3 regions of the Pectobacterium nicotianae genome follow, and region 1 is predicted to be linked to each of the others. Evidence: riboswitches for the same ligand, from Rfam matches in the RefSeq annotation. Region 1 holds a riboswitch; each other region holds the start of a gene.
What was found. A riboswitch is a leader RNA that binds a small molecule or an ion and turns the genes downstream of it on or off. The one in region 1 is predicted to bind thiamine pyrophosphate.

Region 1 (2,262 bases):
AGGCCAAAAACGGCGACCAGCACGGGCAGCACCAGCGTCATCGCGCACAGGCGCAGCAGCCAGCGATGGCCGGGAAAGCGTCGCCGGTACAGCGCTCTGGCGAGAAACATGGCCGGAACGGTAGAGAACAGCGCGGAGAGAAAGGCCTGCCAGAAGGTAAACCGAATGACATGCCAGAGATAGCTGTCATGCCATAGCGTGCGCCACTGGCTTTCGGGTGCCTGTAGCCACAGGGCGCCGAAAGCCAGTGCGGCAACGGAAATTAACAGCGTGGTGGCCAGTAGCCCTGGCCACAGACGTCCGCCGATCAGTGGCTGACGGCGCGTTGCCATGCCTGAATCCACTGGGTCCTTTGGTCAGCGACTTCCTGCGCGCTGAACTGCATGGCTTTTTCCGGCACCGCGAGCGTCGCGAAGCCTGCTGGCAGATCGGTTTTAACCGCCGGATACATCCAGTTTGTAGTAGGGATCGCCTGCTGGAACGTTGGGCTCAGGATGAACTGCATAAAGCGTTTTGCCAGCTCGGGATTTTTGCTGGAAGCCAACTGCCCGGCGACTTCAATTTGCAGATAGTGTCCTTCGCTGAAGGTCGCTGCCGCGTAGTTGTCTTTCTTCTCTTCAATGATGTGATAGGCCGGCGACGTGGTGTAACTCAGCACCAGATCCGCTTCCCCTTTCAGGAACAGACCGTAGGCTTCGCTCCAACCTTTGGTGACGGTAACGGTTTTTTTCGCCAGTTTCTGCCAGGCTTGCGGCGCATCATCGCCATACACTTTCTGCATCCACAGCAGCAGCCCCAGTCCCGGCGTGCTGGTGCGTGGATCCTGATAGATCACTTTCCACGGTTCGTTGCTATCCACCAGCTCATGCAGGCTTTTCGGCGGGTTCTTCAGCGTGTTTTTGTTATACACAAACGCGAAATAGCCGTAGTCATAAGGCACGAATGTCTTATTGTTCCAGCCGCCCGGCACCGTGACGGCGCGGGTGTCCAGGTTGTGTGGCGCAAACAGGCCGGTTTGTTCCGCTGCCTGCAGCAGGTTGTTGTCCAGCCCCAGAATGATATCCGCTTTGCTGTTCTTGCCTTCCATACGCAGACGGTTCAGCAGCGAGGCACCATCTTCCAGCGCGACGAAGTTCAGCTCGCACTCGCACTCTTTTTCAAATGCGGTCTTGATGACAGGGCCTGGACCCCACTCGGAAGCGAATGAATCGTAGGTATATACGGTAAGCGCAGGCTTGGCGAACGCCGACGCTGAGAGCAGTAGCAGGCAAGACAGGCTGGTTTTCAGCACGGTGGCTGAACGCGGTAATAATTGATTTAACACTTTGCACTCCTGAGAATCATAGGGTGGCAAAGGACTTTGAGGCAGCAATGAGCAGCACTCTCAAATCCCTTCGCCGGTATTAACCGGATCAGGTTCGACGGGTATCTTCTCAGCGAAAAATTTTCCGCACCCCGTTGAGAACGGCACATTGTAAAGGGTTAAGTCGGGCAGCGAAAGGCTCTCAGCGTTCCGGCGGCGCGAACCAGGCAGATTTAAAATCAAACCAGCCCTCTATGCTCGCTCAGATACTGCGGCGTGACAGCCGTACGCTCACAATTTCGCTTAACGTGACGGCTTTTGTGTCTTATTTGTGGTCATTCACCATTGTGCTGATTCTTGTTCGATTAGCGCTGTACACCAGTCGATAAAGGCGCGAATCGCGGGCGAGAGGTGGCGGCTTTGTGGGTAGAGAATGAAAATAGGTTCAAGCGGGGCACTGATATCAGGAAGTAGCCTGACAAGATGTCCATCAGCAAGTTGCTGGTGCACCATATAGCTGGCAATGCGTATTAGCCCCAAGCCGGCTACACCTGCGGCAACATAGGCATCCGTGTCATTGACGCTGATCTGTGCTGCTATTGGCATCGCTACGGTGTGCGCTCCATCGTGAAAATCCCAGCGAGTTGAACGACCTGTTCGGCTGTGGGTATATCCTACTGCGGCGTGCTTGTTGAGCGACTCTAACGTTGTCGGGTGTCCATGCTGTTCAAGATAGCGTGGAGATGCGCAAATATACCAATGGAACGCACCGAGACGTCGTGCGACCAGTCGAGATAACGGCGGTTCTCCGGTTCTGATGACACAATCGATACCATTCTGAACGATATCTACAGTGGCATCACCCAAGTGGAAATCCAACTTTATTCCCGGATAGCGCTCACAGAAACCGGACAGTGCTGGAATAAGAAAGTTTTTGACCAGAGAAGGTGTCGCTCCGA
Region 2 (2,262 bases), 720 kb from region 1:
GTAATAATCGCAATCATCTATGACTTTTTTTATGAATTCCCATTGCCCTTCATCAATTGCTGGGAATAACTCCATTCCTGCAGGGATGCAATCCATTTCCATTAGCGTCTGTATAACGTGTTTCCGTTCTTCTTCCAAATCCGTAAAAGTTGAACTTACGAAGACCTGATAGCGTTTATCCATTTCTTTCCCTTAAAAGATGAAGGGGCATTAAGCCCCTTCATTTAACTTAACCAGCGTGGCTATAGGAATCACGCATACCATCGCGATAACCTTCAGCAAATGCTGCCTGAGGGCTTTTATGGCGCACAGTGCCCGCTTGGCTATCAGGTAAAACATGCAAATTTACCCAGGCTTGTTCCGTTCGAGATAAACCTGATTGGTAGCCTTGATCGTAGGCGCAGCCACAACATTTATGCCGCCCCTCACCGCCTTGGTCATCTGGCAGGTTAATGAAAGTCGTATTGTATCGATGAGACTTATTACAGATTGTCATGTGTAGCTCCTTATGAGCACTAATTGGTATTTACATGACCATCCAAGCTCGGCACAATCAAACTGTAGAAATGAAAGTGAGGCTAACAAACGTTATGAGTCTGCAAACTCATGGTGGTCATGCTTCATAAGCCGGATTCACAATTTGTGAATCCGGTTTTTTTATGCCTGTCATTAATTAGTTATCTATATGTAGTGTATTAATTTCAGTAAGGCACTACATGCTGGGTATTTTAGTTGAGATTCTTTTGAGTGCAAGGCTTGATTTTGAGGTTAAATTTAGATTGCGAAAGGTTAAGAAACGCGCAACCCTTGTCTGGCAAGGCTTACGACAATGTCAATAATTCACAAAAAAATAAAAATTTGATCGAATGAAGATTTCTTTGACGAAAGGATATAACTTGCTGATTCTTCAGAGTACCTGTGGTGGTATCAGCCAGGTACTGTTTGGAAACCAGAACCTTGTTTAGTCCACTGCTTGTGGATAAGGTCAATATCCGTTGGACACTAGCAGGATTGGATGTCCATTTACAATACCTCCCACTGGCATTATCCTGATCAACGATTAATAAAAAATTAATCGCAACATTTTGATTTTAAATGACTCGGGGTGCCCTTCTTTGTGAAGGCTGAGAAATACCCGTACCACCTGATCTGGATAATGCCAGCGTAGGGAAGTCACGGTATGCCCCACCGGTTGCCGCCTTCTTCCACGCCGGTTGGGAGACTTATGAACACGCGACCCACCGACTTTTCTGCCGCTCAGGCAGCAACATCACTGACCCAATTCCGTTCTGCCGCGCCGCTGGTGCACTGTCTGACCAACGATGTGGTGCAATCTTTTACTGCTAATGTGCTGCTGGCGCTGAATGCGTCGCCTGCGATGGTGGTCGATCCTGAAGAAGCCGCGCAGTTCAGCACAGTAGCGGATGCGCTGCTGATTAACGTCGGAACACTGGAACGTACGCGTGCTGAGGCGATGCGGGCGGCGGTAAACAGCGCCCACCAAGCGAATACACCGTGGGTGCTTGACCCGGTTGCGGTAGGCGGTTTGACCTTTCGTACTGAATTCTGTCGTGAATTGCTAGCAGGGAAACCCGCGGCGATTCGCGGTAATGCGTCTGAAATCATGGCGCTGGCGGGGTTATCCGCACAGGGGCGGGGCGTGGATAGCGCCGATGATTCTCTGGCGGCGCTCCCTGCTGCACGCGAGCTGGCTCTGCAAGTGGGGACCATTGTTGCGGTGACCGGCGTGGTGGATTATGTCACGGACGGTGAGCGAGACATCGCGGTATCCGGCGGCGATAGCATGATGACGCGCGTGGTCGGTACGGGCTGTGCGCTATCGGCGGTCGTCGCGGGCTTCTGTGCTCTGGAGGGTGACCGATTATCCCATGTGGCGGCAGCGTGCTATGTCATGGCGTTAGCGGGTCAGCAGGCGGCCTCGGTAGCGCAAGGAACGGGCAGTTTTATCCCCCATTTCCTCGATAGACTCTATACCCTGCGCGCGGAGGATCTGGCATGAAGCGTATCAATGCGTTGACGATTGCGGGTACCGATCCGAGCGGCGGTGCGGGTATTCAGGCGGATTTAAAAGCGTTTTCAGCCTTGGGCGCTTACGGCACCTCGGTCATTACCGCGCTGGTGGCGCAAAATACGCGCGGCGTGCAGTCCGTCTACCGGATTGAACCGGATTTTGTCGCAGCACAGCTGGATTCCGTGCTGAGCGATGTGCGTATCGACAGCGCCAAGATTGGGATGCTGGCG
Region 3 (2,262 bases), 1.0 Mb from region 1:
TATGCAGCTCGGCAAACTGGGCTTCGTCGTTGGCGTCCTGGATGGAACCGGGGCGTAAGCCGTCACCCAGCGACAGCGCGACGTCATAAGCGGCGCAGATTTCACAGATTTCACGGAAGTGTTCGTACAGGAAGCTCTCTTTGTGATGCGACAGGCACCACTTCGCCATAATGGAACCGCCGCGTGAGACGATGCCGGTCAGGCGTTTGGCCGTCATCGGCACGTAGCGTAACAACACGCCAGCGTGGATGGTGAAATAGTCCACCCCTTGCTCGGCCTGTTCCAGCAGCGTATCGCGGAACATTTCCCAGTTTAGGTTTTCCGCCACGCCGTTCACTTTTTCCAGCGCCTGATAGATCGGTACGGTTCCGATGGGGACGGGGCTGTTGCGCAGAATCCACTCGCGGGTTTCATGAATATAGCGGCCGGTTGAGAGATCCATCACCGTATCCGCGCCCCAACGGGTAGACCAGACCAGCTTTTCCACCTCTTCTTCGATGGAGGATGTCACGGCGGAGTTACCAATATTGGCGTTAACCTTCACCAGAAAATTGCGTCCGATAATCATCGGCTCTGATTCCGGGTGGTTGATGTTGGAAGGGATAATGGCGCGACCGGCGGCCACTTCCTGGCGGACAAATTCCGGCGTGATGTTCTCCGGCAGTAGGGCACCGAAACTTTGCCCCGGATGCTGCTGGCGCAGCACCTCACCGCGAATGCGCTCGCGTCCCATATTTTCGCGAATGGCGATAAATTCCATTTCGGGGGTAATGATCCCCTGTCGGGCATAGTGGAGCTGGGTAACGCGTTTGCCTGCTTTGGCACGCAGCGGCCGTGGCAAATGTTCAAAGCGCAGATGATCCAGACCGGCATCCGCCAGACGCTGCTGGGTGAAATCAGAGCTGACGCCAGATAGCGCTTCAGTGTCGTGGCGTTCTGCAATCCAGCCGGCGCGCAGCTTCGCTAGCCCAACGCGGACATCGGGTTGCGCAGCGGGATCGCCATAAGGCCCTGACGTATCGTAAACCGGGATTGGTTCATTGGGCTCGTATTGAGGGTTGTCTTTACTGCCGCCGAGTAACGTCGGGCTAAGCTGAATTTCTCGCATTGGCACGTGGATGTCGTCGCGCGAACCTGCAAGGTAAATGCGTTTGGAATTGGGAAATGCGGTTCCCTGTAAGGTTTCAATAAACTGCTGGGCGGCGGCACGCTGTTCACGGCGACCCGATTTTGACGACACTGTTTTTATAGACAAAGGTTCTGTAGACATAGCAAGTTCCTGTAAGACGTAAAGGGAAGATTGCTTGTCTGGAGCCGGAGGGAGTAATAATGATATTGAACGTCAGAGCAGGTATGTGGGAATACGCAGCCTTGGGCTCAATAGAGGTGCATTACTCTTGTTCCCTTCGCAGGTATTAACCCGATCAGGTTCCGCGGATCCCGAATTAACGGTCTCAGCCTGTGCGCTCATAAGTTTCGTCATAACGATTGATTTCGTAAAACAAAACACGAGCACGCTAGGCACTCCGACAAGATATGCCCGTCTCTTAAACGGGCCAATAAAACCCCTACACTGTATGTCGGCAAAACGCGGATGTCAAAGCGTGCCGCTTTTGCTTTTACAATGTGTGATGATGTCCTGAAATAACGTCAAATGACGACTATTTGTCGTAAACCTGCTGAATCATTCTGTCTTCTAACGTAAAACGTTCCTCCAGCGCTTCGCCGACGTGGGAAAGTGCCTGCTGGAATTCGAGGCAGTTATCATGGTCGATGGCTGCCGCCAGATGGCTATCGTAAAACGTCATAATTTGCTGCGTGTTATTTTGCAGGGCGAGGTCGAGCTGGGTGGAAAGCGCTAATACTTGTTCGCTGTGCGTCGCTGCTTCATGCAGCATTTTTTCGTATAAATGAAAGTGGCCGGTAGAAAGATAGTCCACCAGATTTTGGCAAAAATTATCCAATGCCTCTTCATCCAGAAGAGAAAGCGTTTCCTTATTCGGCTTGATGCCAACCAAATGATAGTAAGCCACCAGAAGCTGCTTACGCGCTTGTAGCCATTGGTCGATTAACGCATTATTGCCACCAACGTATTCAGTTAGACTTTGTAGCTGGTTTAGCATTGTTGACTCCGTGAACGGTAAGAAATAACTGAAATCCCAGTTATAAAACTTATGTAATCACTCTGAATGTAAAATGCCAGTGAAGTGGCAGTGGAGCAATAAAAAGATATGGAACAGACGCTAAAAGGTGACGAAACCG

Region 2: another riboswitch for thiamine pyrophosphate. It lies ahead of thiM (hydroxyethylthiazole kinase); the one in region 1 lies ahead of thiB (thiamine ABC transporter substrate binding subunit).
Region 3: another riboswitch for thiamine pyrophosphate. It lies ahead of thiC (phosphomethylpyrimidine synthase ThiC); the one in region 1 lies ahead of thiB (thiamine ABC transporter substrate binding subunit).

What each region holds. Positions count from the first base shown of each region.
Region 1 is NZ_CP096821.1:674,903-677,164, forward strand. Features, by position in the region: gene thiP (thiamine/thiamine pyrophosphate ABC transporter permease ThiP) at 1-332, opposite strand, end outside; gene thiB (thiamine ABC transporter substrate binding subunit) at 308-1,291, opposite strand; TPP riboswitch at 1,372-1,468, opposite strand; gene MYB54_RS02990 (LysR family transcriptional regulator) at 1,643-2,262, opposite strand, start outside.
Region 2 is NZ_CP096821.1:1,389,972-1,392,233, forward strand. Features, by position in the region: gene MYB54_RS06200 (DUF4062 domain-containing protein) at 1-183, opposite strand, end outside; gene MYB54_RS06205 (hypothetical protein) at 230-496, opposite strand; TPP riboswitch at 1,092-1,188, shown strand; gene thiM (hydroxyethylthiazole kinase) at 1,226-2,020, shown strand; gene thiD (bifunctional hydroxymethylpyrimidine kinase/phosphomethylpyrimidine kinase) at 2,017-2,262, shown strand, end outside.
Region 3 is NZ_CP096821.1:4,591,725-4,593,986, reverse strand. Features, by position in the region: gene thiC (phosphomethylpyrimidine synthase ThiC) at 1-1,270, opposite strand, end outside; TPP riboswitch at 1,385-1,539, opposite strand; gene MYB54_RS20435 (Rsd/AlgQ family anti-sigma factor) at 1,662-2,123, opposite strand; gene nudC (NAD(+) diphosphatase) at 2,232-2,262, shown strand, end outside.